Regions from separate parts of the Streptomyces sp. NPDC043867 genome, predicted to be linked through region 2. Evidence: riboswitches for the same ligand, from Rfam matches in the RefSeq annotation. Region 2 holds a riboswitch; each other region holds the start of a gene.
The links. A riboswitch is a leader RNA that binds a small molecule or an ion and turns the genes downstream of it on or off. The one in region 2 is predicted to bind S-adenosylmethionine.
Positions count from the first base shown of each region.

Region 1: linked by a shared signal. The riboswitch ahead of AC069T_RS02245 (glutathione S-transferase family protein) and the one ahead of AC069T_RS06515 (aminotransferase class V-fold PLP-dependent enzyme) in region 2 are both predicted to bind S-adenosylmethionine.
Region 3: linked by a shared signal. The riboswitch ahead of thrC (threonine synthase) and the one ahead of AC069T_RS06515 (aminotransferase class V-fold PLP-dependent enzyme) in region 2 are both predicted to bind S-adenosylmethionine.

Region 1 covers NZ_JBWKDS010000002.1:61,918-71,268, reverse strand. The annotation lists gene AC069T_RS02290 (LysR family transcriptional regulator) at 107-1,033, opposite strand; gene AC069T_RS02285 (fibronectin type III domain-containing protein) at 1,044-2,078, opposite strand; gene AC069T_RS02280 (glycoside hydrolase family 75 protein) at 2,449-3,186, shown strand; gene AC069T_RS02275 (PTS-dependent dihydroxyacetone kinase phosphotransferase subunit DhaM) at 3,303-3,713, opposite strand; gene dhaL (dihydroxyacetone kinase subunit DhaL) at 3,706-4,305, opposite strand; gene dhaK (dihydroxyacetone kinase subunit DhaK) at 4,378-5,370, opposite strand; gene AC069T_RS02260 (type 1 glutamine amidotransferase domain-containing protein) at 5,585-6,280, opposite strand; gene AC069T_RS02255 (PadR family transcriptional regulator) at 6,410-6,973, opposite strand; gene AC069T_RS02250 (nuclear transport factor 2 family protein) at 7,058-7,459, shown strand; gene AC069T_RS02245 (glutathione S-transferase family protein) at 7,515-8,339, opposite strand; SAM riboswitch class IV at 8,531-8,674, opposite strand; gene metX (homoserine O-acetyltransferase MetX) at 8,731-9,351, opposite strand, start outside.
Region 2 covers NZ_JBWKDS010000005.1:7,987-17,337, forward strand. The annotation lists gene trpD (anthranilate phosphoribosyltransferase) at 1-692, shown strand, start outside; SAM riboswitch class IV at 777-893, shown strand; gene AC069T_RS06515 (aminotransferase class V-fold PLP-dependent enzyme) at 1,066-2,427, shown strand; gene AC069T_RS06520 (Lrp/AsnC family transcriptional regulator) at 2,485-2,766, opposite strand; gene AC069T_RS06525 (rhomboid family intramembrane serine protease) at 2,763-3,494, opposite strand; gene AC069T_RS06530 (hypothetical protein) at 3,650-3,889, shown strand; gene AC069T_RS06535 (NYN domain-containing protein) at 3,961-5,310, shown strand; gene AC069T_RS06540 (C40 family peptidase) at 5,660-6,700, shown strand; gene AC069T_RS06545 (C40 family peptidase) at 6,937-7,953, shown strand; gene AC069T_RS06550 (hypothetical protein) at 8,063-9,247, shown strand; gene AC069T_RS06555 (glycosyltransferase 87 family protein) at 9,281-9,351, opposite strand, start outside.
Region 3 covers NZ_JBWKDS010000021.1:19,676-29,026, forward strand. The annotation lists gene AC069T_RS21325 (NADH:flavin oxidoreductase) at 1-355, opposite strand, end outside; gene groL (chaperonin GroEL) at 587-2,212, opposite strand; gene AC069T_RS21335 (cold-shock protein) at 2,627-2,830, opposite strand; gene AC069T_RS21340 (MoaD/ThiS family protein) at 3,254-3,532, opposite strand; gene thrC (threonine synthase) at 3,529-4,833, opposite strand; SAM riboswitch class I at 4,851-5,008, opposite strand; gene AC069T_RS21350 (glucosyl-3-phosphoglycerate synthase) at 5,176-6,147, shown strand; gene AC069T_RS21355 (alpha,alpha-trehalose-phosphate synthase (UDP-forming)) at 6,272-7,675, shown strand; gene otsB (trehalose-phosphatase) at 7,890-8,744, opposite strand; gene AC069T_RS21365 (DUF3263 domain-containing protein) at 8,812-9,039, opposite strand; gene AC069T_RS21370 (extracellular solute-binding protein) at 9,095-9,351, opposite strand, start outside.

The DNA.
Region 1 (9,351 bases), on a different contig from region 2:
AGGGAGAGCCAACGCGCCCCGGACCGGGAGCGCATGCGGAGGGGGGCCGGGCGTGTGACGGACTCCGTCGAACGGCGTGCGCCGGCCGCCGCTGAGGAAGGCCGGGTCACCACGTGCGCCCGGCCTGGAGCAGCCGCTCCCGGACGAGCGCGACATGGGGATTGTCCGGTGCCCCGGGACGCTGCGCCAGATACGCGGTGTTGATCGGCGGGTCCTCGGGCGACAGCAGGGGCACCAGTGCTCCCGAGGCCAGCTCCTCCGAGCACAGGTAGCGCGGGAGCACGCTGACCCCGGCACCGGCGGCCACCGCCGCCCGTACCCCGCGCAGATCGGGCACCGTGATCGCGGCCTGCCCGGTGAGCCGCACACCGAAGACGTGCCGCCAGTAGCGCCGCGCGATGGGCAGATCCTCGGCGTACGACACGAGGGGCACCCCGCGCAGTGCGCCGGCCCCCTCGGCGGCCACCCGCTCGGGGCCGATGCGGTCGGCCCACGCGGGTGACGCCACCAGCACGAACTCCTCGTCGCCCAGCGGCACGGACGTCAGCGCGCGTCCGCGCGGCCTGCTCGTCGCGATCACCAGGTCGTACCGGCCGCCGCGCAGCCCGTCGAGCAGCTCGTCGGTCAGGCCCGTGCCGACCCGCAGCCGGACACCCCGGGCCGTCAGCGGTGCGAGCGCGGGCAGGGCGCGGGTGCACAGCAGCTCGGCCGGCCCCGCCACGTGGACGGGTTCGGGTACCTGGTCGGCGCCCGGTCCGCCGCGCTCCGCGACGGCGGTGAGCGCGTCCAGCGGCGCCGCCACCTGCGCGGCCAGCTCGTCCGCCACCGCCGTGGGCGTCACCCCGCGCGGCTGCCGCTCGAACAGCTCACGGCCCAGCTGCTCCTCCAGCGCCCGCATCTGCGTCGTCACCGTCGGCTGGGAGAGACCGAGCAGGCGCGCCGCCGCCGTGAACGACCCGGCGCGGTGGACGGCGAGGAAGGTCCGCAGCTGCGTCAGGTCCAGCGGAGCGGTATGCGAATCCCTATGGGCCATGTGATCAACCCTAGCCCCGCCTATCGCTCGCCCCCGTCGTCACCGTCCGCTCGGCCGAGAAGCCGCCCCAGGTGCCGTCCGGCAGCTTCGCCCGGATCCGCACCCGGTGGGTGATGCCGGCCTCGCGGCCGATGTAGAAGCTGTAGGAGGCCCGGCCGGCCGGGGGAGTGCCGCCCCACACCAGGGAGGTCGCCGCCCGCCCGTCCAGCCGGATCTGGTACTCCGTGATCACGCCGTCCGTCTTCGGCGGGACCCACGACAGGTCGAGGGAGTAGGCGCCGTCGGACGTGTGCGTGGTGGCCCGGAAGCCGGCCGGTGCCGTGTCCCGGCCGTCACCCGGACCCGGCGCGGTGGTGAGCCGGACCGGCTCGCCGGGCGGCGACACGTTGTCCGCCGCGTCGCGCGCCCGCACGGTGAAGGAGTAGCGGGTGCCGGGCCGCAGCCCGGTGATCACGGCCGCCGTCTGCCCGCCGCCCACGCTGTGGATCTTCGAGCCGCCCTGGTGGATGTCGTACGAGGCGACGCGCCTGTCGTCCGTGGAGCGGCCCCAGGACAGCTGGACCGCGCGGCCCCCGAGCACTCTGCCGCCGGGGTGCCCCGGGCGGGTCGGTGCGCGGTGGTCGGCCGCGGTCGCCGCGGGGGTGGTGGCGCGCACCCGTCTGCTGGGCGGTCCGACGTCTCCGCCGGCGGCCCGCGCCCGGACCGTGAAGGCGTAGGTGGTGGCCGGCGCGAGCCGGGTGACGTCCACCATGTGCTCCGTCCCGGGCACGTCCTTCACCTTCCTGCCGCCCCGGTACACCTCGTAACCGGCGATCTCCGGGTCGCCGGTGGCGAGGTTCCACATCACGTGCACGCTGGTCGCGCTGCCGGCCGCGGCGGTGACGCCCACCGGGGCCGACGGCAGCCGGCCGCTCCGCCCGTCGTCCTGGCCGCCGCCCCAGCCGCAGGACGCCACCAGGAGCAGCGAGCCGCAGATCACCGATGTCCGAGCGCGTCGCACGGCCCCGCCTTCCCTCGACCGGATTGGTCTGTACCTGTATGCCATGCCGGCGCGAACACATCAAGGGGTGGGCCGGGAAGAGGAGCCGGTCGCCACGTCCGGCGGGTGCTCCGTGTGCCGATTCCTGACGCGGCCTGAACTCGCGCTCCTTCCGAGGGAGTTCACGCCCACCGGCGCGGACCGCTGTCGTCGCCGGTGCCGCGCCCAGGACGGCGGGGGGGGGGGGGGGGGGGGGAGAACCCCCCCCCCCCCCCCCCCCCCCCCCCCCCCCCGCGACAACGCCGGTGCACCGGCCGTGGCCTGGGCCGGACCGAGGCCGTGCGCCATCCGGACGCTCACCGGTGGACGGCCTGCGCGACCCGGCCCAGATTTGGTTGAGTGCCCGTCAGTGTCGCCCAGGAGAGGGTTCCTCATCGTGCGTGTCCAGTCGCTGACGTTGGCCGTGGCCGGCGCCGCCCTGCTCGCCCCCACCACGCTGCCCGCGAAACCGCCGCCCCCCGCCCCCTCCGCCGGAACGCAACGGCCCCCGGTGCGTGAAGCGGAACGACCCCGGGGGCGCGAAGGAGACGTCAGCGCGGCCGACCTGCTCGCCGCGGTCCGCCACTGCGCTCCGGTCTCCTCCGGCCGCTACCGCAGCGACGACGACGCCCCCGCCGACATCCCCGTGTGCGGCGGCCGCGGGGCCGTGTTCTTCAAGGCGGACCTCGACATCGACTGCGACGGCAGGCCGGGCCCCCGCTGCAACCGGCGCACCGACCCGCTCTTCTCGTCCATGACGGCCTTTCAGCAGTCCGACGGACGCTACTTGAGCGCCGAGACCCTGCCGTACATCGTCGTGCCGTCCCCCGGTCCCGTGTGGAACCACCGCGACCACGGCATCACCGGAGGGTCCGTCGCCGCCGTCATCCACCGCGGCCGCGTCCAGTACGCGGTCGTCGGCGACGTCGGACCGCGCGACATCATCGGCGAGGCGTCGTACGCGGCCGCCCGGGGCCTCGGCATCCGGACCGACCCGCGCGGCGGCGGTGTGCCCTCCGGTGTCACGTACATCGTGTTCGAGAACTCCGGCGGGTCCCCGATCGAGGACCACCGGGCCACGGCGGCCCGGGGCAGGACGCTGGCGCGGAAGTTCCTCGCCGAGAACCGGAACTGAGCACCCGCCCGACCGGTCGCGTTCGTGTCCGGCCCGCCCCCGGACACGAACGAGCCCCCGCCCGCCAGGGGCAAGGGCTCGCGGTACGCGGCGCACGCACGCCCCGTACCGCCGTGTCACTCCTTCCGGTACGCGTACGCCTCTGCCGCGGCGGCCTCCACGGCCGCGAGGTCCGCGCCCGCCGAAGCCGTCACGACCGCGGCGACCGCACCCTCCACGAAGGGCGCGTCGACCAGCCGCGTGTTCTCGGGCAGCTCGTCACCCTCCGCGAGGAGCGCCTTCACGGTGAGGACCGCACTGCCGAGGTCCATGAGGACGGCGACCCCGGCGCCCCGGTCCACGGAGGCGGCCGCGGCGGAGATCAGCTCCGCACTCGTCCCCAGGCCGCCGTCCACGGTGCCGCCCGCGGGCGCCACCGGAGCCGTCGCGCCGCCGCCCGACAGCCCCGACGCCAGCTCGGCGACCGAGGCGGCGACGGCTGCACTGTGCGACACGAGCACGATCCCGACCAGCTTGCCGTCACTCACCGGACGCCTCCACGAGAGCCGCGATCAGCAAGGACGCGGACGTCGCACCCGGGTCCTGGTGCCCGATGCTGCGCTCGCCCAGATAGCTGGCACGGCCCTTGCGCGCCTGCAGCGGAGTCGTCGCCACGGCACCTTCCTCGGCCGCGGTACGGGCCGCCGCGAACGACTGGCCGAGCGCGTCCACGGCGGGCACCAGCGCGTCGATCATGGTCTTGTCGCCGGGCGCGGCCCCGCCCAGCGCCATCACCGCGTCCACGCCCTCGCGCAGTGCCTGCGCGAACTGCTCCCCGCTGACCTCGGGAGCCTCCCCGAGGGCCTTGCCCGTACGGCGCAGCAGGGTGCCGTACAGCGGCCCCGACGCGCCGCCCACCGTCGAGATCAGCTGCCGGCCGGCGAGCGTCAGGACGGCACCCGGCGTGTCCGGCGCGTCCTTGTCCAGCGTGGCCACCACGGCGGTGAAACCACGCTGGAGGTTGCTGCCGTGGTCGGCGTCGCCGATGGGTGAGTCCAGCGCGGTGAGCCGTTCGGCCTCGCGGTCCACGGACGCGGCGGTCGCCGCCATCCAACGTCGGAAGAAGTCGGCGTCGAGCACGGAATCTCCTTGCGTGGTACGAACGTTGACCGGACGTCGGGACCGGACGTCGGGACCGGACGTCGGGGGGATTCACCTGCCCCAGCGCAGGCCCGGGGTCTCCACCGGGGCGTCCCACAGCCGCAGCAGCTCCTCGTCCACCTGGCACAAGGTCACCGAGGCGCCCGCCATGTCCAGCGAGGTGACGTAGTTGCCGACGAGTGTGCGCGCCACGGCGACACCGCGCTCGGTCAGCACCCGCTGCACCTCGGCGTTGAACCCGTACAACTCCAGCAGTGGAGTCGCTCCCATGCCGTTGACCAGGACCAGGACCGGATCACGCGGGTCGAGGTCCTCGAGGATCGCGTGCAGCGTGAAGTCGGCGATCTCCCGCGAGGTCATCATCGCGCGCCGCTCCCGGCCGGGCTCGCCGTGGATGCCGACGCCCAGCTCCAGCTCCCCGGGCGGCAGGTCGAAGGTGGGGCTGCCCTTGGCCGGAGTGGTGCACGCGGAGAGCGCCACCCCGAAACTGCGGGAGTTCTCGTTGACCTGCCGGGCGAGCGCCTCGACCCGCTCCAGCGGCGCGCCCTCCTCGGCGGCCGCCCCGGCGATCTTCTCCACGAACAGCGTCGCGCCGGTGCCGCGCCGGCCCGCCGTGTACAGACTGTCGGTGACGGCGACGTCGTCGTTCACGAGGACCTTGGCGACCCGGATGCCCTCGTCCTCGGCGAGCTCCGCCGCCATGTCGAAGTTGAGCACGTCACCCGTGTAGTTCTTCACGATGAACAGCACGCCCGCGCCACTGTCCACCGCGGCCGCGGCCCGTGCCATCTGGTCCGGCACCGGGGAGGTGAAGACCTCGCCCGGACAGGCTGCCGACAGCATGCCGGGACCCACGAATCCGCCGTGCAGCGGTTCGTGCCCGGAACCACCACCGGAGATGAGCCCGACCTGTCCGGCCACCGGGGCGTCGCGCCGGACGACCAGCCGGTTCTCGACGTCGACCGTAAGCTCCGGATGGGCGGCCGCCATGCCCCGCAGGGCGTCCGCGACCACTGTCTCCGCCACGTTGATGAGCATCTTCATGGGTACCTCCTGATGAGATCCGCCTCTTGCAGTATCGGCGTTCCGGAGGCGGTGGTCACGTGCTGCGGGTCTCCGGGTGGATCAGACGGGCCTGCGCGGGGCGGACGGCGGGCCGGTGACGTACGAAAAACGCCCCGGCGGGCCGGGGTACCGGCGCCCCGGAAGGGCGGCGCGGTCCCGGTCCGCCGGGGCGCGGGGTCGCGGCTCGGGACGCTCAGGCCAGCTTCTTCAGCAGCTCGGCGGCGAGCGGAGCGGAGGAGGACGGGTTCTGGCCGGTGACCAGGTTGCGGTCGACCACCACGTGCGGGGCCCACGGCTCACCCTCCTGGAAGTCCGCGCCCGCCTCGACGAGCCGGTCCTGGAGCAGCCACTTCGCCTTGTCGGCGAAGCCGGCCTGGGTTTCCTCCGCGTTGGTGAACCCGGTCAGGCGGTACCCCGCGAAGGCGTTGGCGCCGTCCTCCTGCCGCGCGGCGAGCAGCGCGGCCGGGGCGTGGCAGACCACACCGAGGGGCCTGCCCGATGCCAGGGCGTCGACGAGGAGCCGGCCGGAGACGGTGTCGACCGCGAGGTCCTCCATCGGACCGTGGCCCCCGGGGTAGTAGACGGCGGCGTAGTCGTCGAGCCGTACGTCCTCCAGCCGGATCGGCTGCCGGAACTCGCTGATCGACGCCAGGACTCCGTCGACCCGGTCGGCGCCCTCCTGGCCGCCGTTCACCTCGGGCGCGAGGCTCGCCCGGTCCACGGTCGGTACGGCACCGCCGGGCGTGGCGACCACGATCTCGTGGCCCGCGGCCGTGAACGCCTCGTACGGGGCGACCGCTTCCTCGGCCCAGAAGCCGGTCGGGTGCTTGCTGCCGTCCGCGAGCGTCCAGTGGTCGGCGCCGGTCATCACAAAAAGAATCTTCGACATACGACGAACGTAGACGCACGGGGCCATAGGTGACCAATAGGCACGTCACTCGGAGCCATAGGACATCCGATGCGTCGGAGGGAATACGCCGCCCCCCCCGCGTGGTGGGCCCCGGGGCCGGGCCGGGGATCAGCCGCGCACGGCGGCCCGTCGTTCCAGGATGCGCAGGGACCACTCCGCCCACGTGATGTTCTCCCGCTCGAACGCGCGGCCCCGTGTCAGCGTGAGGTACGGGCCGATCCGCTCGGCGCCGGACAGGTACTCCTCCTCGGTGCGGCCGTCGAGGAGGCGGGCGCACAGCCGGTCGTAGCGGGCCAGTTTCGCGCGCGCCCACTCCAGCCGCTCGGTGATCGCCGCGCGCACGGCATCGAGGTCGCCCTCGTCGACGGCGTGGACCTTGACCAGGAGCTCGTCGCGGATGGCCGTGGGTTTCGGCGGGGCGGCCGTGAAGTCGCGCAGCGCGCGGCGGCCCGCGTCGGTGAGCGAGAACATCCGCTTGTCGGGTCTGCGCTCCTGCCGCACCAGCCGGGCCGCGATGAGCCCCTCGCCCGCCATGCGGTCGAGTTCCCGGTACAGCTGCTGGGGAGTCGCCATCCAGAAGTTGGCGATCGCCGCGTCGAACCCCTTGGCCAGGTCGTACCCCGACGCCTCGCCCTCGAGAAGCGCGGCCAGGACCGCGTTGCGCAATGCCATGCGCCCAAGGCTAGATGTCCACCCGACTCCGTGAGTAATCTCTTCCACACCTAATCAATTAGTTGACTATGTAAGGTGGGCGCGATGCATCCGTTCCGCAAGGCGGTGGAGGCGAACGACCACGCCGCGATCGAGGCGCTGCTGGCCGAGGACGTCGTGTTCACCAGCCCTGTCGTCTTCAAGCCGTACACCGGCCGGGCGATCACCGCGGCCATCGTGCGCGGCGTCTCCCGTGTCTTCACGGACTTCTACTACGTCCGGGAGATCGCCGGCGCCGACGGCGGCGACCACGCGCTGATCTTCCGGGCGAAGGTGGGCGACAGGGAGATCGAGGGCTGCGACTTCCTGCACCTCGACGAGGACGGCAGGATCGACGACCTCACGGTGATGGTCCGCCCGCTGTCGGCGGCCCGGGCGCTCCAGGAGGCTATGGCCGCGCAGTTCGAGCAGATCTCGCGGGAAGCGGTCGAGCGCGCGGACGGATAGCGGCGGACAGCGGACGGATGGGGAGCGGCACAGGCGGGGCCTTCGCCGCCACGGCCTACCTCGGTCGTGCAACCCGGGGTTGCACGGCACCGGCGCGGCTCGTCCGTCCGCGGAACGCCGGGAGCGCGGCCAGCCGTCGTACGTAGTCCTGGAGGTGTCCGTACGGGGCGAGCGCGTCCGGGTCCTCGAGGTGGACGAGGGCGACCCAGAGGTCCACGTCCGCGGCGGTCAGGTCGCGGCCCGAGGCGTAGGGCGCCGAGGCCAGCCGCCGGTTCAGCCGCCCGAGTGCGGCGGACCGCCTGTGCGGCGCGGCGGCCGGTACGACGTCGGCGTCCAGGAGTTCGCTCAGGGCGTCGATGTCCGCGGCGCGGGCCGGCGGGCGGAGTGCGGGAAGCCCGGTGCCGGTGCGGACCGCCAGACCCGCGAGGTCGCGCAGGATGTCGGGCGTGTGGTTGCTCACGACGCGTCCGGTCCAGCCGTCGCAGAGGGCCGGCGCGGTGAGCGGGCCCTCGTAGTGGTGCCAGGTCGCCTCGTAGGCCCGGCGCAGGGCCGCGAACCCGTCGGACACCTCGCCGGTGTCACCGGTGTGCGCCAGGGGCGTGGTGGCGACGAAGTCCCCGAGGCCCAGCAGCTCCAGCGTGATCGAGACGCGCAGCGAACGGGGACAGTCGGTGCACAGGTACAGCCGGTAGCGGTGCGGTGCCGGGTAGAAGCCGCCTGCCAGGCCGACGCCGATACGGCTGTGGAGGCGGCGCGGGCCGGTCGGCGACCCCGTGACGCGGGAACCGGGAACCGGGCCGGGGGTGCCGTCGGGACGTCCGGCGTCGGACGTGGCGCAGGGTGTGCTCGTGCTGAAGGCGTGCGACATGGTCTCGGGCATGACTCTCCACGGGTGAGGAAGTCCGGCCGCCCGGTGGGCGCCGCGACGAAACGGAGTGACTGCGCTCTCGTGCCGGTCCGGATCGTCGGGCTAGTAGGCGCTGGAGACACGCGACAGATCGATGTGCAGGCGCCTCGTCAAACCGTTCCTGGGCATTCCCACCGGTCCACGCTCGGGGCTCGCGAGATGCGAGACCACGCTTGTCCCGCCGCACCGGCGGAACCCGGTCGTCACCCGGGGCACCCCGTCGCGGTGGAAGGGTTGCCTGCCAGCGGGCCGGGGCCGATGACCGTACGAGCAGGGAGCCTGCACGCGGGGCGCTGACAATCGTGACCGTCCCCGTCAGTGTCGTCGCGCTCCGTGAGAGCGTCAAGAAGGCCTGCGCGACGTCTCACGACGTGGTCGGGGCGGCCCGTCCGAGTGCCGGGGGAGGGACGCGGGCCGGAACCTGTCCGAGCAGTTCCCGCACCAGCGCGGCCACTTGCTCCACCTCGATGAGGAAGCCGTCGTGGCCGTACGGGGAGACGACCGTACGGAGACGGTCCGCCGTGCCGATCCCGGCCGCCAACTCCGCCTGCTGGTAGGGAGGATAGAGCCGGTCGGCGTCGACCGCGGCCACCAGGGTCCGGGCCGTGACGCGGCTCAGCGCCGCCCGGACACCCCCGCGGCCCCGCCCGATGTCGTGGCTGTTCATGGCCTCCGCCAGCGCGACATAGCTGCCCGCGTCGAAGCGGCGCACCAGCTTGGCGGCATGATGATCCAGGTACGACTCGACCTGGTACCGGCCACCGTTCCAGGGCTCCTCCGTGCCCTGGTACCCGCGGCCGAAGCGGGTCCGCAGCTCCGGCTCGCTGCGATAGGTGACATGGGCGAGGCGCCGGGCCAGGCCGAGTCCCGCGTGCGGTCCGCGGCCGGGCCCGGCGTCGTGGTAGTCGCCGCCGCGCCAGTGGGGGTCGGCGCGGATCGCGTGGACCTGCGCCGAGGCCCAGGCGATCTGCTCGGCGCTCGCCGC
Region 2 (9,351 bases):
ACCGGGCGGCGTCGAGCGCGTCCGGCGCCTCGGACGTCCTGGAGAAGCTCGGCGTCAATCTGGAGCTGACGCCCAAGCGGGTCGCCGAGGTGGCCGAGGAGGCCGGGATCACCTTCTGCTTCGCGGTGAAGTTCCATCCGGCGCTGCGTCATGTGGCCGCCGCGCGCGGGCAGTTGGGGATCCGGACCACCTTCAACTTCCTGGGCCCGCTGACCAACCCGGCGCGGGTGAAGGCCCAGGCGGTCGGCGTGGCCGACCTCAGGATGGCGCCCATCGTCGCCGGTGTCTTCGCGGAGCGGGGCCACTCCTCGCTGGTCTTCCGCGGCGACGACGGTCTCGACGAGCTGACCACCACGGCCACGTCGAGGGTGTGGGTCGTGCGCGAAGGAAAGGTCCGCGAGGAGAGCTTCGACCCGCGTGACGTCGGCCTCGAGCTCGTCCCCGTGGAGGCTCTGCGGGGCGCCGACGCGTCGTACAACGCGGATGTCGCCCGGCGGCTGCTGAACGGCGAGACCGGGCCCGTACGGGACGCGGTGCTGCTGAACTCGGCGGCGGCCCTGGTCGCCCTGGAGCCGGGAGACGGACCGCTCGCGGAGCGGATCCGCGCGGGGATGGCGAAGGCGGCCGAGGCCATCGACTCCGGGGCCGCCAAGCGGACCCTCGACCGGTGGGTCGCGGCCAGCCACGCCTGAGCCGAACGCGAGGTGCGCGGGGCGCGGTCCGGATTCTGGACTGCGCCTTGCGCGCCGACGATCTTCTGGCAAGATGCTGTACCAGGTCATGAGCGACAGCCATGAGGCCCCGGCCGGCTGTCCGGCAACCCTCCGTCCGTGGCGGGGTGCCCCGGGTGAAGACCAGGCCGTAGGCAGCGAGGTCTGCGGCAAGCGCGGACCCCTCGCCTCACCAGGGGTCCTGGTCGTCGAGGGAGCCTTCTGTGAGCAAGCGAATGCGATAGGGCGTAGCGCCCCGCCTCCGCACACCCTTTTCACCTTTTCCTGTGCCGGAGCCGCCCCCTTCGCGGGCCGTCCGCACAGCGAATCCGCCTGCTTCTCACAGGAGTTCGCCATGGCTGTCCCCACCACTGCCGCCGACCGGTCCCTTTGTGCCCCGCTGCCCGTTCTGGGCCGGGATGTCACCGTCCCGCTGGTCACCGGCGGCGAGGTCACGTACGCCGCGCTGGACTACGCGGCCAGCGCCCCCGCCCTGCAGCGGGTGTGGGACGACGTCGCCGCGTACGCCCCGTACTACGGCAGCGTGCACCGCGGCGCCGGATACCTGTCCCAGCTGTCCACCGACCTCTTCGAGAACGCCCGCACGACCGTCGCCGAGTTCCTCGACTGCCGCGCCGGCGACCAGGTCGTCTTCACCCGCTCCACCACCGACTCGCTCAACCTGCTCGCCTCCGCTCTGCAGGCCGACTGCCAGGTCTTCGTCTTCGAGACCGAGCACCACGCCTCGCTGCTGCCCTGGCGGGACGCCCGCGTGACGTACCTGAACGCCCCGCGCACCCCGGGCGAGGCCGTCGCGACGCTGGAGCGGGCGCTGGCCGGCCGTGACCCGTACGGGCCGGCCCTGGTGTGCGTCACCGGTGCCTCGAACGTCACCGGCGAGCTGTGGCCGGTGCGCGAGCTCGCCGCAGCCGCCCACGCGCACGGCGCGCGCATCGTCCTCGACGCGGCCCAGCTCGCCCCGCACCACCCGGTGTCCGTGCAGGACCTGGACGTCGACTGGGTCGCCTTCTCCGGACACAAGCTCTACGCGCCCTTCGGCTCCGGCGTCCTCGCCGGCCGCGCCGACTGGCTGACCGAGGCCGAGCCGTACCTCGCGGGCGGCGGCGCCAGCCGCAAGGTGTCGCGGCGCACGGACGGCGGGGTCGACGTGGAGTGGCACGAGAGCGCGGCCCGGCACGAGGCCGGCTCGCCGAACGTGATCGGTGTCCACTCCATCGCGTCGGCCTGCAAGGCGCTGACCGAGGCCGGATTCGACACCCTGGTGGCCCGCGAGCAGCACCTCATCGACACGGTCCGCGCGGGCCTCGCCGAGGTGCCCGAGGTGCGGGTGCTGTCGCTCTTCGGCGACGACGCCCCGCGCGTCGGCGTCATCTCGTTCGTCGTCGACGGCTGGAACAGCTCGCACTTCGCGGCCGCGCTGTCCGCCGAGTACGGCATCGGGGTGCGCGACGGACTCTTCTGCGCCCACCCCCTGGTGCGCACCCTGCTGGGCACCGACCCGCAGAGCCAGGGGGAGTGCGGCGCCCCGGAGGCCGCGCCCGGCGAGAAGTCGCTGAACGCCATCCGCGTCAGCTTCGGCGCGGGCACCCCGGACGAGCACGTCGAGCGCTTCGTCCGCGCCGTGAGGGAACTCGTGCGGGACGGCGCCCGGTGGCAGTACCGGACCGAGGACGGGCGTTGCGTCCCGGCGGTCTGACGCCGTAGGAACGGCTCGGCGCCCCGGGGGCGGTGGGCGCGGTGCGGTCCCGGCGGGTCAGGAGTCGAGGCCGATCGCGAACGCCGCCTCCAGGTCGTGCTGGGAGTACGTGCGGAACGCGACGTGGGTGTCGGTGCCCTCGACACCCGGGATCTTGCTGATCCGGCCGGGGATGACGTCGGCCAGGTCGTCGTGCGCCTGGACGCGGACCATGGCGATCAGGTCGTACGTCCCGGTGACGGAGAAGACCTCGCTGACGCTGTCGAGGGCCGCGATCGACTCCGCGATCTCGGGGATCCGGTCCACGCTGGTCTTGATGAGCACGATCGCGGTGATCACGGCTGGTTCTCTCCCTCGGGGGCCGTCACTGGGGTTTTCACTCTAGTCGCACGGCCGAAGCGCACCCAGGCGTGGAGGAACCCGGCGAAGAAGCCCAGCAGGTGGGCCAGGTAGGCGACCCCGGGGCCCTGGTCGTCGCGGCCCGCCGCCAGCCACTGCAGGACCGCCCAGAAGGGCAGCACCACCCAGGCCGGGAAGCGCAGCGGCAGGAAGAAGAGGAACGGGAAGAGACTGGTCACCCGGGCGCCGGGGAACAGGTACAGGAACGCGCCGAGGACCGCGGAGACCGCCCCCGAGGCACCGACGAGGGGCTGCGTGGACTCGGCGTTGGCGACCGCGTACCCGAGCAGGGCGAGATATCCGCAGCCCAGATAGAAGAGGGCGAACTCGACATGGCCCATGCGCTCCTCCGCCATCGCCCCGAAGACGCAGAAGAAGAGCATGTTGCCCAGGAGATGGAGCCAGCTGCCGTGGATGAACAGGGCCGTCGCGGGGGTGAGCCAGGCCCGGGGCACACCGTCGAGAAGCTCGGCCGGCACCACGCCCCAGCGGCGGAAGTAGGCCTGCTGGGCGGCGAGCAGCTCGTCCCCGGTGCCGTAGGCGGGGTTGAGTCCCGCCGCGGGGCCGATGACGAAGACCAGGCAGCAGAGGCCGATCAGTCCGTACGTCACCGGCGCCGACCGTCCCCGGCTCGTCCCGCCGACCGCCGCACTCCACTTTCCGGTCATGCGGCAAAGCATGACGTAACGGGACCGGACCGCGCAGACCGCCTCGCCGCGTGGACGCCCGAGCGTCGGAGTCCCGCCAGGCCGTAGGGTACGAGCCACACGCACCAGGAAAGCTGGCGCATCACGGACACTAGAGGGAAGGCGAAACAGCCACGATGACGGTTCCCCTGCCGACCGCCGAGACCCGGTGGCGCTGCATGCTCTGCGGCAACCTCACGCGTTTCGACGTGACCCGCTCCTCGAAGGTCGTCGAGTATGTGCACCTCGACCTGGCCGGTGAGCCGAAGGTCGAGGAGCGGGAGGTGGTCAGTGAGACCATCGACTCGGTGCGGTGCCGCTGGTGCAACGCGGTGGACCAGGTGGAACTCGTGGACAGGCCGGGCGCCGGCTCCTGACGATGGGGGTCCCCCCGCTCGAGCGAAGCCGAGAGTGGGGGAGGGCCCCGCGAGAAATTGGGGTGTGAGGGATGGTGGAGACCACGGGCGGGGAGCCGGACGACGGCACCGCCGAGGTGCTCGACCGTCCGCTGCCCGACGGCGTGCGCCGCCGGGTCGTGCAGATCGTCTCCGACGGCTTCGGCGGCCTGACCATGGCCGAACTCCCCGCCCAGCTGCGGCAGTATGCGCGGTTCGCTCCGAACCGGCGGGCCAAGTTCGCGGGCAACGCCATGGCCGCGGCGCTGGAGACGGAGCCGCTGTTCAGACAGCGCATCGCCGAGAAGCTGAGAGAGGCCCAGCCGGAACTGACCGGCGCCCTCGACGCGGGCTCACCGCCCCCGGCCGCGGACCCGCTGGACGTGGGGGCCGCGGCCTACGTGTTGCGCCCCACGGGCTGGGTGAAGCTGGTGACCGCCGCGGGCGAGGAGGCCCAGCGGGCGGACGCCGAGCGCGCCGACGAGGAGAACCGGGCCGAGCTGGAGCGGCTGCGCGAGGAGCTGGCGGCGGCCCGCGGCCAGACCAGGGCCGAGACCGAGCGGCTGCGCACGGAGCTGGAGGCGGCGAGGAAGGAAGCCGAATCGCTGCACCGCAAGCTGCGCAGCGCCCTCAGTGACGTCAAGCGCGGTGAGGCGGCCCTGCGCAGGGTCCAGAGCGAGACGGAGACCGCGCGCGCCGAGGCGCAGGCCCAGGTGTCGGCCGCGGAGAGCGAGAGCCGGCGGCTCAAGGCGCGGCTCGGGGAGGCCGAGGCGGCCCTGGAGGCCACCCGCAGGGCCGCGCGCGAGGGCCGCAGCGTGGAGGACATGCGGGTGCGGCTGCTGCTCGACACGGTGCTGGACGCCGCTCAGGGGCTGCGGCGCGAGCTCGCCCTGCCGCCGGTGTCCCAGCGGCCCGCCGAGACCGTCGACGCCGTCGAGCCGGGGCGGATGACGCCGAAGGACATCGCCGCCCGCGCGCTGTCCGAGAACGACCCCGCGATCCTCGACCAGTTGCTCGCGCTGCCGCAGGCGCATCTGGTCGTCGACGGCTACAACGTCACCAAGACCGGCTATCCGCAGATGCCGCTGGAGAAGCAGCGGCTGCGGCTGCTCGGGCAGCTCTCGCAGCTCGCCGCGCAGACCGGCGCCGAGGTGACCTGTGTCTTCGACGGCGCCGAGCTGGCCGCGCCCGTGCTGCTCGCGCCGCCCCGCGGGGTGCGGGTGCTGTTCTCCAAGGCCGGTGTCACCGCCGACGAGCTGATCCGCCAGCTGGTGCGCGCGGAGCCGGTGGGGCGGCCGGTCATCGTCGTGTCGACCGACCGCGAGGTGGCCGACGGGATCGCCAAGGCCGGCGCTCGCCCGGTGGCGTCGGTCGTACTCCTCAAGCGTTTCTCGCGCGGCTGAACCGGAGCGGAATACACCGCTTTCGGGGCCGAGTCCGCGGTGGTGTCTTTCCGTGCTTACCGGATCATAGGCAACGTACGCACCATGCGTAACGTCTGGGCCAGATGCCCGAATTGGCGAAACCCTAACGCAACGTAGCGTCAAACGCGCATGACTGCACGTGAGTTGTCGGTAAAGAATGCACTCGGTGACCGAGATTTTTCCTGTGAGGATTTGAACTGATCACAAGAAGGTCACTAGGGTCAGCCTCGAACCTCCGCTCGGGTGATCACTCATTGGGAGTGACGGTGGAGGGACACCGCCCGTCGGCGCATCGGCAGGCGGCTGGAGGAAGAAGGAGCTCGCCTTCGTGGCGTCCCACCGTCGACCCAAGCAGCCGAGCCGCACTCGCGTGACCGTGCTCACCACCGCTGCTGCCGCCGCAGTTGCCCTCAGCTCGCAGGCCGCGAACGCCGCGCCGAGCGAGAAGCCGAGCAAGGACGAGGTCAAGTCCAAGGTCGACAAGCTTTACGAAGACGCCGAGAAGGCCACCGAGAAGTACAACGGGGCCAAGGAGAAGCAGGACAAGCTCGAGAAGCAGATCGGCACCCTGCAGGACAACGTCGCCCGCGGCCAGGAAGAGCTCAACGACCTGCGCGACGGCCTCGGTTCGCTGGCCACCGCCCAGTACCGCTCCGGCGGCATCGACCCCTCCCTCCAGCTCTTCCTCTCCTCGGACCCGGACGACTACCTCGACAAGGCGTCCACGCTCGACCAGTTGAGCGGCCAGCAGGTCGAGTCGCTGAAGAAGATCCAGGAGAAGCAGCGCTCGCTCGCCCAGCAGCGCCAGGAAGCCTCCACCAAGCTCAAGGACCTCGCCGAGACCCGCACCGAACTCGGCAAGAAGAAGAAGGAAGTCCAGGGCAAGCTCGCCGAGGCGCAGAAGCTCCTCAACACCCTGACGGCCAAGGAGAAGGCCGCGCTCGACGCGGAGCAGACGCGCGCCACCCGCACCAGCGAGCGCAGCGCCCTCGACACCGACTCCGCCGCCAAGCCCGCCTCCGGCCGGGCCGGCGCCGCGTACGCAGCCGCGCAGACGAAGATCGGTTCGCCGTACGTCTACGGCGCCACCGGCCCCAGCTCCTTCGACTGCTCGGGACTCACCTCGTGGGCCTACGCCCAGGCCGGTGTCTCCATACCGCGCACCTCGCAGGCCCAGGCCAACGCCGGTACGCGCATCTACTCGCAGAGCGACCTCCAGATCGGCGACCTGGTCATCTTCTACGGCGACCAGCACCACGTGGGTCTCTACGCCGGCAACGGCCAGGTGCTCCACGCCCCGCGCACCGGCACGGTCGTGCGCTACGAGTCGATCGGCAACATGCCCTTCCAGTTCGGCGTCCGCATCTGACGCGTTCTGTCCGGTCCGGCCCCGTCGGCCGTCCCGGAAAGCCCTCACCACACCGCCCGAACGGGCGAATCGGTGTGGCTCCCGCCGACCCCGCGCCCCGCTGATGACCTGCGTCTGAGGCGGGGCGTCACGGTGTGTGCCCGCCGCGGTCGTTGGCCGGTGCGTGGTCGCACGGCTACTGTCTGGCGCGTTTCCCCTATTCCGGGGGTCCGTCAGCGGAGGGAGAGCGGCTACCCGTGGGGTCCCATCGTCGCGTTGCACCATCCGGGTTCGACCGGGGCGCGACCAGCGCCGCCGTCTGTGTGCTGTCCGCCGCGGCCGCGGCCCTGGGCGCCGTGCCGGCACTCGCCGAGCCCGAGGACGACACCCGGTCCGCCGTGGACCGCCTGTACGAGCAGGCCGAGCAGGCCACCGAGGCGTACAACAAGGCCGACGAGCGTGCCGACGCCCTGCGCGAGCAGGTGTCCACGGCCCAGGACGAGATCGCCCGCCAGCAGGAGCGCGTCAACACCATGCGGGACGCGCTCGGTTCGCTGGCCGGAGCCCAGTACCGCTCCGGCGGCATGGACCCCTCGCTCGCCCTGCTGTTCTCCGACGACCCGGACGACTACCTCGACAAGGCCGCCGTGCTCGACCGCATCGGCGTGCGCCAGGCGGGCGAACTCAGAAGGCTCCGGACGGCCATGCGCGACCTCGCCCAGCGGCGTGACGAGGCGAGCGGCAAGCTCGCCGAGCTGGACAGGAGCAGCAAGGCCGTCGCCCGGCACAAGAGGAACGTCGAGCGGAAGCTGAACCAGGCACGCCGGCTGCTCGACTCGCTGCCGTCCGCGGAACGCGCGGCCTACGACCGGGCCTCCCGCTCCGGACGCCCCGGCATGCCCGGCTTCGAGGGTGCGGCGCCCTCCTCGGGCCGCGCGGCCGCCGCCGTCGCAGCGGCGCGCTCCGCGCTCGGGCGCCCGTACGTGTGGGGCGCCAACGGGCCCGGCGGCTTCGACTGTTCGGGCCTGATGCAGTGGTCGTACGCGCAGGCGGGTGTCGGTCTGCCGCGCACCTCGCAGGCGCAGCGGTACGCCGGCCGGCAGGTGCCGCTCTCCCAGGCGCAGCCCGGCGACCTGGTGACCTACCGGTCCGACGCGAGCCACATCGCGATGTACATGGGCAACGGCCAGGTGATCCACGCCCCCTACCCGGGCGCGCCGGTGCGCTACGACCCGGTGGGCATGATGCCGGTCTCCTCGGTGACGCGGGTCTGACCGTCACGCGGGCCGCTCCGATGCCGCGGGCCCGGTCCGGAGGTCCGGTTCCGGCCGGGTCCCGGGCAGTGGGCCTACGGCCCTGCCCGGCCGCCGTACGATCGGGAACGTGGCTGGTCGTGGGCGTGTGCCGGGGGTCGTGGCGAACTGTGTGCTGCTGCTCGTCGCCCTGGTGGGCTGCTCGGGCCGGCCGGCGCACGACACCGCCGCCGACACCGTGCAGGGTGTCCTCGACCGGCGGGCCGCCGCGGTCCTGCACCGGGACGCCGCCGCCTACCGTGCGACCGGGGCGGCCCCCGGGCTGGCGAACCTGCGCGATGTCCCGCTGGCCGCCTGGTCCTACCGGCTGACCGGCTTCCACCGCACCGGCGACCGCGCCACCGCCGAGGTGGACCTGAGCTACCGCGTCGAGGGCTACGACCGGGCACCCGTCACCACCGGCCGCACCCTGCGCCTGGTCCGCGGCGAGGGGCGCTGGCGCGTCACCTCCGACAGGCCCGCGAAGAAGGCGGCCGAGCAGTTGTGGGAGCAGGGGGCCGTGAGCGTCGTACGCGGCGAGCACAGCCTCGTCCTCGGCGCGGGGCAGTCGCGGGAGACGCTGCGCCGGTTCGCGGGCCTTGCGGACCGCGCGGTGCCCGCGGTGTCGCGGACGTGGGGCACGGACTGGCCGGGGCACGTCGTCGTGCTCGTACCGAAGTCGCTGGAGGGGATGGCGGGGCTGCTCGGCGCGGCGGCGTCCGGGTACCGGGGGATCGCGGCCGTCACCACGGGCGAGGCGGGCGGACCGGTGAGGGCGCCCGCGGACCGGATCATCATCAACCCGGAGGCGTTCGGCGTCCTCGGCGATCTCGGCAGACAGGTCGTGCTCACCCACGAGACCACCCATGTCGCCAGCCGCGCCCACACCACGGCGGCCACGCCCCTGTGGCTGTCGGAGGGGTACGCCGACTGGGCCGGCTACCTCGGCAGTGGGCGGCCCGCCGCCCAGGTCGCACCGGAGCTTCAGCGCGCGGTGGCCGACGGGCGGTTGCCCGCCGCGCTGCCCGAGGACGCGGACTTCGGCTTCACCGGGGACGCGGCGAGGCTCGCGCGGGCGTACGAGGGCGGCTGGATGGCCTGCCGGCTGATCGCCGACCGCTGGGGCGAGGTCCGGCTGAACGGCTTCTACCGCGCTGTCGGCGCCCACCGGCAGCGCGCCGGGGCCGTCGAGGGCGCCCTGCGGGACGTCCTGCACACGACACCCGAGGCGTTCACGGGGCGGTGGCGGGAGTACCTGCGGGCGCAGCTCGGCTGACCGGGGGCGCGGCCCCCGTGTCCCGGTGTGCCCTCAGGACGAGGTCAGTGTCTCCCTGGTGCGGGTCGCCTGGCCGGGGACGGTGGGGGCCGGCTGGGAGACCG
Region 3 (9,351 bases), on a different contig from region 2:
CCCGGCGCACCATGCCGATGTGCCACAGCTGCGGCACGATCGTGCCGCCCGCCGCGTGCACGGCGTCGGCGACCTTCGTCCAGCCGGCCAGCTGCTCCTCGCCGTGGAACCGCGGCACGCTGTCGCTCTGACCCGCGGACTCGTGGCCGACGTACGTGCCCTCGGTCACGATGAGGCCCACGCCCGCGGCGGCGCGCCGGGAGTAGTAGCCCACCACGTCCTCCCCCGGGACGCCGCCCGGCGAGAACTGCCGGGTCATCGGTGCCATCACGATCCGGTTCGGGACGGTCAGACCGTTCAGGGACACGGGACGGGACAGGATCTCGGCTGCGCGGGACGCGGAATCGGCGCTCACGTGGGGGCTCCTCTGGACGGCAGGTCAGGACGGGGGCATTCCGGTGGGTATGTGCACGTGCATCGACCCACCCTCCCGGTAACGGCCCCGCCCGTCATGGCATTCCGGGTCCCTGGCCCACCTCGGTGTGATCCCGGCCACGGAACGGCCTCCGACCCCGAAAACGCCCGAGGGCGGCACCCCCGTAAAAGGGGTGCCGCCCTCGGAAAGGACGAGCCTGATCCGCGAGGATCAGAAGTCCATGTCACCGCCCGGCATGCCACCCGGGGCGCCGCCTGCGGCGGCCTTCTCGGGCTTGTCGGCGATGACGGCCTCGGTGGTGAGGAACAGCGCGGCGATGGACGCGGCGTTCTGCAGGGCAGAGCGCGTGACCTTCGCCGGGTCGATGATGCCCTCGGCGATCATGTCCACGTACTCACCGGTCGCGGCGTTCAGGCCGTGGCCGACGGGCAGGTTGCGGACCTTCTCGACGATGACGCCGCCCTCGAGACCGCCGTTGACGGCGATCTGCTTGAGCGGGGCCTCCAGGGCGAGCTTCACGGCGTTCGCGCCGGTCGCCTCGTCACCCGTCAGCTCCAGCTTCTCGAAGACCGAGGAGGCCTGCAGCAGGGCCACGCCACCACCGGCGACGATGCCCTCCTCGACGGCCGCCTTCGCGTTGCGAACGGCGTCCTCGATGCGGTGCTTGCGCTCCTTGAGCTCGACCTCGGTGGCGGCACCGGCCTTGATGACGGCCACGCCGCCGGCCAGCTTCGCCAGACGCTCCTGGAGCTTCTCGCGGTCGTAGTCCGAGTCGGAGTTCTCGATCTCGGCGCGGATCTGGTTGACCCGGCCGGCGACCTGGTCGGCGGAGCCGGCGCCGTCGACGATCGTGGTCTCGTCCTTGGTGATGACGACCTTGCGGGCACGGCCGAGCAGGTCGATGCCCGCGTTCTCCAGCTTGAGGCCGACCTCCTCGGAGATGACCTCGCCGCCCGTGAGGATGGCGATGTCGCCGAGCATGGCCTTGCGGCGGTCACCGAAGCCCGGGGCCTTGACGGCGACGGACTTGAAGGTGCCACGGATCTTGTTGACGACCAGGGTCGACAGGGCCTCGCCCTCGACGTCCTCGGCGATGATCAGCAGCGGCTTGCCCGACTGCATGACCTTCTCGAGGAGCGGCAGCAGGTCCTTGACGTTGCTGATCTTCGAGTTGGCGATCAGGATGTACGGGTCGTCGAGGACGGCCTCCATACGCTCCATGTCGGTGGCGAAGTACGCCGAGATGTAGCCCTTGTCGAAGCGCATGCCCTCGGTGAGCTCGAGCTCCAGACCGAAGGTCTGGGACTCCTCGACCGTGATGACGCCTTCCTTGCCGACCTTGTCCATCGCCTCGGCGATGAGCTCGCCGATCTGGGTGTCGGCGGCGGAGATGGAGGCCGTCGAAGCGATCTGCTCCTTGGTCTCGACATCCTTCGCCTGCTCCAGCAGGGCACCGGAGACGGCCTCGACGGCCTTCTCGATACCGCGCTTCAGAGCCATCGGGTTGGCGCCGGCGGCGACGTTGCGCAGGCCCTCGCGGACCAGCGCCTGGGCCAGGACGGTCGCGGTCGTCGTGCCGTCACCGGCCACGTCGTCCGTCTTCTTCGCGACTTCCTTGACCAGCTCGGCGCCGATCTTTTCGTACGGGTCCTCGAGCTCGATCTCCTTGGCGATGGAAACACCATCGTTGGTGATCGTGGGGGCGCCCCACTTCTTCTCGAGGACGACGTTGCGACCCTTGGGACCAAGGGTGACCTTGACGGCGTCGGCGAGCTGGTTCATCCCGCGCTCGAGACCGCGCCGTGCCTCCTCGTCGAACGCGATGATCTTGGCCATGTGAAGTGGTCCTCCCGGACTGGGGTGGATTGCTCCGGACCGCGCTGGCGCCCGCGACGGACGGCCTGCCTGCCTCGTGGTTCCTTGCCCCACATGGCCTGCGGGCCTCGCCGACCCGGTCCTTCGTTGTCACTCTCACCTTCAGAGTGCTAACGCCAATGATTAGCACTCGACCCCCGAGAGTGCAAGACGCTCCCCCGCAGTGAGCCCCTTCCAGGGGGCGCGCGGACCCCGACGGAAGCACTCCCACGCGCCCGCACGCCCCGCCGCGGCACCCGTCCCGGCCTCCCGCAGGCCCCGCCGCGGACCTCGCCCCGGCCGGGCCGGGGAACGCCCGAGGGGCCCGTACCCCTGATGGGATACGGGCCCCTCGACGTGAGTGAATACGTGCGTCGGTGGCCGATCGCGCCGAGATCAGACGGCGAGTTTGACCATGTCCGCCTGCGGACCCTTCTGGCCCTGCGAGATCTCGAACTCCACTCGCTGACCCTCTTCAAGGGTGCGGTAGCCGTCCATCTGAATCGCGCTGTAGTGCACGAAGACGTCCGCACCACCGTCGACCGCGATGAAGCCGTACCCCTTCTCCGCGTTGAACCACTTGACGGTGCCCTGAGCCATGCCTAACTCCCCTATTACTGGCCCTTGCACAGATCCGCACTTCGCGGATCCGGGTCAGACCTCACCCCCCAACGGTTGGGGGTGTGCGCCGGAACGCGTCGACCGCGGCTGAATGTATCTGTCCAACTGCCGTCTGCAACAGGTCAGTCGGACGAGAAATCCGGGCACGCATGATCGGCAATATGTGGAGGACTCGCACACGTTCAGGGCAAGTCGGGCCACGTAAGCGCCATGAAAGGCTTGAAATAGCCGGGCACATTGGCTGCTTCTTGTCCGACACCGGATCAACGTTCATATGCGCCCGGCATGGAAAGCGCGGCAGCTTCCCCAACTGTACCGTGCTCAACCATGCAGAATTGCCCCCTCCGTTTCTCTTGCGGAGAGGGCAATCCGGGGGAACAGCCGGTTTTCGAAGCCTGGTTGTCAGCAGCCGCCGGCCACGGCCGGGATGATCGAGACGCCCGCGCCGTCCGGCGTCGCCGTCTGGAGGCCCTGCTCGAAACGCACGTCGTCGTCGTCCACGTACACGTTGACGAAGCGGCGCAGCTTGCCCTGGTCGTCCAGGACGCGCGCGGCGATGCCCGTGTGGTTCTTCTCCAGGTCCGAGATGACCTCGGCGAGGGTCGCGCCCTCCGCCGGGACCTCGGCCTTGCCACCCGTGTAGGTGCGCAGGATGGTGGGGATGCGAACGTTGACGCTCATGATGCGAGGCCAGCCTCTCGGAAGGAGTCCAGGTTCGGGCGGATGGTCGCGGTCAGACCGGTGCCGGCCACCGCGTCGAGGGTCTTGAGGCCGTCACCGGTGTTGAGGACGACCGTCGTCAGGGTCGGGTCCAGGACGCCGCTCTCGATCAGCTTCTTCGTGACCCCCACGGTCACGCCGCCCGCCGTCTCGGCGAAGATGCCCTCCGTCCGCGCCAGCAGCTTGATCGCGTCGACGACCTGCTCGTCGTCGACATCCTCCACCGCACCGCCGGTCCGGCGCGCGATGTCGAGGACGTACGGCCCGTCGGCCGGGTTGCCGATGGCGAGGGACTTGGCGATCGTGTTCGGCTTCTGCGGCCGTACGACGTCGTGTCCCGCCTTGTAGGCCACGGACACCGGCGAGCAGCCCTCGGCCTGGGCGCCGAAGATCCTGTACGGCCGGTCCTCGACGAGGCCGAGCCTGATCAGCTCCTGCAGCCCCTTGTCGATCTTCGTGAGCTGGGAGCCCGAGGCGATCGGCACGACCAGCTGGTCCGGCAGCCGCCAGCCGAGCTGCTCGCAGATCTCGTACGCGAGGGTCTTCGAGCCCTCCGCGTAGTACGGCCGCAGGTTGACGTTGACGAAGCCCCAGCCCTCGCCTGCCGGGTCGCCGATGAGCTCGGAGCAGAAGCGGTTGACGTCGTCGTAGTTGCCCTCGATGCCGACGAGCTCGCCGCCGTAGATCGCGGCCATGACGATCTTGCCCTGCTCCAGGTCGTGCGGGATGAACACGCAGGAGCGGAAGCCGGCGCGGGCGGCGGCGGCGCCGACGGCACCCGCCAGGTTGCCGGTGGAGGAGCAGGAGAGCGTGGTGAAGCCGAAGGCGCGGGCGGCCTCCAGGGCCTGCGCGACGACGCGGTCCTTGAAGGAGTGCGTCGGGTTGCCCGAGTCGTCCTTGACGAAGAGCTTGCCGGGGTCGACGCCCAGTTCGCGCGCGAGGTTGTCGGCCCGCACGAGCTTGGTCCAGCCCGGGTTGATGTTCGGCTTGTCGGCGACGTCCGCGGGGACGGGCAGCAGCGGCGCGTAGCGCCAGATGTTCGCGGGGCCCGCTTCGATGCGCTTGCGGAGTTCCTCGGTGTCGTACGCCGAGAAGTCGTAGGCGATCTCCAGCGGGCCGAAACACTCCTCGCAGGCGAAGACCGGGCCGAGCGGCACGCGGTGTCCGCATTCGCGGCAGGAGAGGGCCGCGGCGGGGCCGAGATCGACGGAGTCCGCGGCGGTGGAAGAATCGGTGGTGCTTGCAACTGTCTGCGCAGCCATGGAGGCGAGGCCCTTTCTCCTCATCTTCCTCACGGCGCACTTCGCCGTGAGACGGATTTGGCACCTTCCCTAGCCGGGAGCCTCGCGACGCTGATCGGCGATGATCAGGACGAGACCGGCTGGAGGGTTGCCGGGGCTTCAACGGGCCGTATCCCTCTGCCCCTCTGGATGAGCGGTGTTCAGTTGTTGGTCGCGACGCGGGGACCGAGCCAGGACATGCGATGGTCATCCGCGTTGTTCAAGACTGTAACCGAAGGCCAGGACAGTTGAGATAGTCGTCCGAACCGCGAGATGGATCACACCCCGGCGGGGCGTGTGGTCGGACAGTGAGGAGCCCGGACCGTGCTGGAAGAAGTCGAGCGCTGGCTGAGCACCCGCTCCTGGTCCGTGACCGACCGTCCGCTCCACCAGCTGACGGCCGCCAAACGCGCCACGGGGTCGACGGTCAGCGTCGTGCTGCCCGCCCTGAACGAGGAGGAGACCGTCGGCGCGATAGTCGCGGCCGTCCGCCGCGACCTGATGCTGCGGGTCCCGCTCGTCGACGAGATCGTCGTCGTCGACTCGGGCTCGTCCGACCGCACCTCCGAGGTGGCCGCCGCGGCGGGCGCCCGCGTGGTGCACCGGGACGACATCCTGCCGCGGCTCCCGCCCGTCCCCGGCAAGGGCGAGGTCCTGTGGCGGTCCCTGCTGGTGACGAGCGGGGACATCGTCTGCTTCGTCGACGCGGACCTGCGCGAGTTCTCCTCCGACTTCGTCACGGGGATCGTGGGCCCGCTGCTCACCGACCCGGGCGTGGCCCTCGTCAAGGCCATGTACGACCGGCCGCTGACCGTGTCCGACGGGTCCGCCTCCGGCAGAACCGCCGCGGGCCAGGGCGGCCGGGTGACCGAGCTCATGGCGCGTCCGCTCCTGAACATGCACTGGCCGCAGCTCGCGGGCTTCGTCCAGCCGCTGGGCGGCGAGTACGCGGCGCGCCGGTCCCTGCTGGAGCGGCTGCCGTTCCCCGTCGGGTACGGGGTGGAGCTGGGCATGCTGGTGGACGCGCTGCACCTGGTGGGTCTCGACGCGCTCGCCCAGGTCGACGTCGGGGTGCGCAGGCACCGCCACCAGGACGGGCAGGCACTCGGCCGGATGGCGGCGGCGATCTACCGCACCGCCCAGCTCCGGCTCGCCCGCGGGCACCTCGTCCGCCCGGCCCTCACCCAGTTCGAGCGGGGCGAGGACGGCTTCGTGCCGCGCACCCACTCCGTGGACACGCAGGAGCGGCCCCCGATGGCGGAGCTGGCCGAGTACCGCTCACGCAGAGTGGCCTGAGCCCGGACACCGGGTACCGCCGCGTGCCGCCGAGTGCCGCCGGATGACGTGCTCCGGCGGCCGAGGGCGAGGCGGTGCCCGCCCGTACGTTTGAGCGTTTCCGAGCCGGGCTAGGTTGAGGTCTATGGCTTCCACGCACGGTGACCACCAGATCCTTGTCGCGTCCAACCGCGGCCCGGTCTCCTACGAGCTGCGCGAGGACGGCTCGCTCCACGCCCGGCGCGGCGGGGGCGGGCTGGTCTCGGGACTGTCGGCGATCGGGCCGGACGCGGGCGCCCTGTGGGTGTGCGCGGCCCTCGGCGACGGGGACCGCGAGGCGGTGCGGCGGGGCGTCGGCGAGGACGGCGTGCGGATGCTCGACATCGACGCCCAGGTGCACACGGACGCGTACAACGGCATCGCGAACTCGGTGCTGTGGTTCGTCCACCACATGCTGTACCAGACCCCGCTCGAGCCGGCCTTCGACGCGGAGTTCCGGCGCCAGTGGGCGTCGTACGAGACGTACAACCGGGCCTTCGCCGACGCGCTGGCCTCGGCGGCGGCGACGGGGGCCTCGGTCCTCGTGCAGGACTACCACCTGACGCTGGTGCCCGGGATGCTCCGTGAGCTGCGGCCCGACCTGCGCATCGGGCACTTCTCGCACACGCCGTGGGCGCCGGTCGACTACTTCCGGATGCTGCCCGACGACATCGCGCAGCAGGTGCTGCGCGGGATGCTCGGCGCGGACCGGCTGGGCTTCCTCACCCGTCGCTGGGCGGACGCGTTCACCGCGTGCTGCGAGGACCTGGCCGGCGGTCTCGGCGGCACCCGGGTCGGGGTGCACGGCCTGGGCGCGGACGCGGACTTCCTGCGCGCGCGCTCGCACGAGGCGGACGTCGACGACCGGATGGCGGCGCTGCGGGAGCAGATCGGCACGTCCCCCGAGGGCGGCCCGCGCCGGACGGTCGTACGGGTCGACCGCACCGAGCTGTCGAAGAACATCGTGCGGGGCCTGCGGGCGTACGAGCAGCTGCTGGAGGAGCGCCCCGAGTGGCGCGAGCGGGTGGTGCACGTCGCCTTCGCCTACCCGTCCCGCCAGGACCTGGCCGTCTACCGGGACTACACGGCCGAGGTGCAGCGCGTCGCCGACACGATCAACTCGCGGTACGGGACGCCCGGCTGGACCCCGGTCGTGCTGCACGTCCAGGACGACTTCGCCCGCTCCCTGGCCGCGTACCGGCTGGCGGACGTGGCGCTGGTCAACCCGATCCGGGACGGTATGAACCTGGTGGCCAAGGAGGTGCCGGTCGTCTCCGACGGTGGGTGCGTCCTGGTGCTCTCCCGGGAGGCGGGGGCGCACGAGGAGCTCGGCGAGGACGCGATCACGGTGAACCCGTACGACGTGGTGGGCACCGCACGCGCGCTGCACGAGGCGCTGACGATGCCGGCCGACGAGCGCGCCACGCGCTCGAAGCGGCTGGCCGCCGCGGCGACCGCGCTGCCGCCGGCCCGGTGGTTCCTGGACCAGTTGCACGCCCTCCAGGCCTGACCCGGCGTGGGGGGGGGGGGGGGGGGGGGGGGGGGGGGGGGGGGGGGGGGGGGGGGGGGGGTTCGCTCTTGCCCCCCCCCCTCCCCCCCCCCCCCCCCCCCCCCCCCCCCCCCCCCCCCCCCCCCCCCCCCCCCCCCCCCCCCCCCCCCCCCCCTCCGGTGTCGGTACGGGTACCGGTACCCGTACCGACACCGGAACCGGTGCCGGTGTGCGTTCAAGTGAGTCGGTTCGCCAGGGTCGTGAGGAGGTGGACGACCCCGGCCGGGCCGTCGACGACCAGGTCGGCGCGTTCGGCGAGTTCGGCGACCTCCGCGTTGCCGCTGAACACGAGCAGGCCCGGCACCCCGTCGGAGCGGAGCTTGTCGACGGCGGCGAACGCGGGCAGGTCGCCCAGGTCGTCGCCGGCGTAGAGGACGGCCTCGGCGCCGCTCTCGCGCACGTACTCCGTGAGGGCGACGCCCTTGTCCACGCCCGGTGGCCGCAGCTCCAGGACCATCCGGCCCGGTTCGACGATCAGGCCGTGCCGGGCGGCGAGCTCCCCGAGGGGGCCGCGCAGGGTCTCGAAGGCGGCCTGCGGGTCCGCCGCGCGGCGCGTGTGCACGGCGACGGCGCGGCCCTTCTCCTCGATCCAGGTGCCCTGCCAGGCGCCGATCTCGTCCAGGAAGCCGGGCAGTTCGGCCCGGACGGCGGCCACTCCGGGGTGCGGCGCGGGCGCGCTGACCGTGCCGCTCACCGCGTCCCAGCGCTCGGCGCCGTAGTGCCCGAGGACCACCAGGTGCTCCAGGCCGGGGACGCCCGCGAAGCCGCCGTGGCGGACCGCGACGCCCGCCGGGCGGCCGGTGACGACCGCCACCGACGCCACCTCGGGCGCGAGGGCCGCGAGGGCGGGGACGGCGCCGGGGTGGGCCCGGGCCTGTTCGGGGTCGGGGACGATCGGGGCGAGCGTCCCGTCGAAGTCGAGTGCGATCACGGCCCGGCCGGGCCGTCGCAGGATGGCGTCGAGTCCCTCGCGCCCGGCCGTGGTCGCCGGGGTCGGCAAGGAGTCCGTGAAGTCCGCGTTGCTGCCCATGGGACGACCCTATCCGCGCGGGGCGGGACGCACGCCTGTCACTTTGCGCCGGGTGCCCCGGGCGGACTCAGCGTTCCGCGCGGCGGGCCTCGCGGACACGGCGGAGCCGGTTGACCGTCACCGGGTCGTGGGCGAGCGCCCGCGGGTCGTCGAGCAGGGCGTTGAGCAGCTGGTAGTACCTGACCGGCACGAGACCGAGCTGTTCGCGTATCGCCCGCTCCTTGGCGCCGGGACCGGGCCAGTTCCTGCGCTCGGTGGCGAGGACGGCCCGCTCCTGGGGGGTGAGCTGCTCCATGCCGGCCACGGTAACCCCCACCACCGACAGCGCCCGTCCGCCCGGCCCCGCTCCGCTACTCCGCGCTCTCCGCGATGACGGCCCGGCGCTGGAGTTCGCCCAGGACGGCGGACGGGCGGCCGGTGGGGCCGACGGCCTTGCCGATGTCCTGCTTGACGGAGGCGCTGACGCCGGCCCAGCTGGTCTCGCCGACCGGGTAGAGCTCCGCGGAGGGGAGTTCCTCCAGGAAGGGCGCGAGATCCTTGTCCTCCGGGTCCTCGGCCATCACCGCGGACGCGGAGGTGGTCACCGGCAGCAGGTCGTACCGGCGGG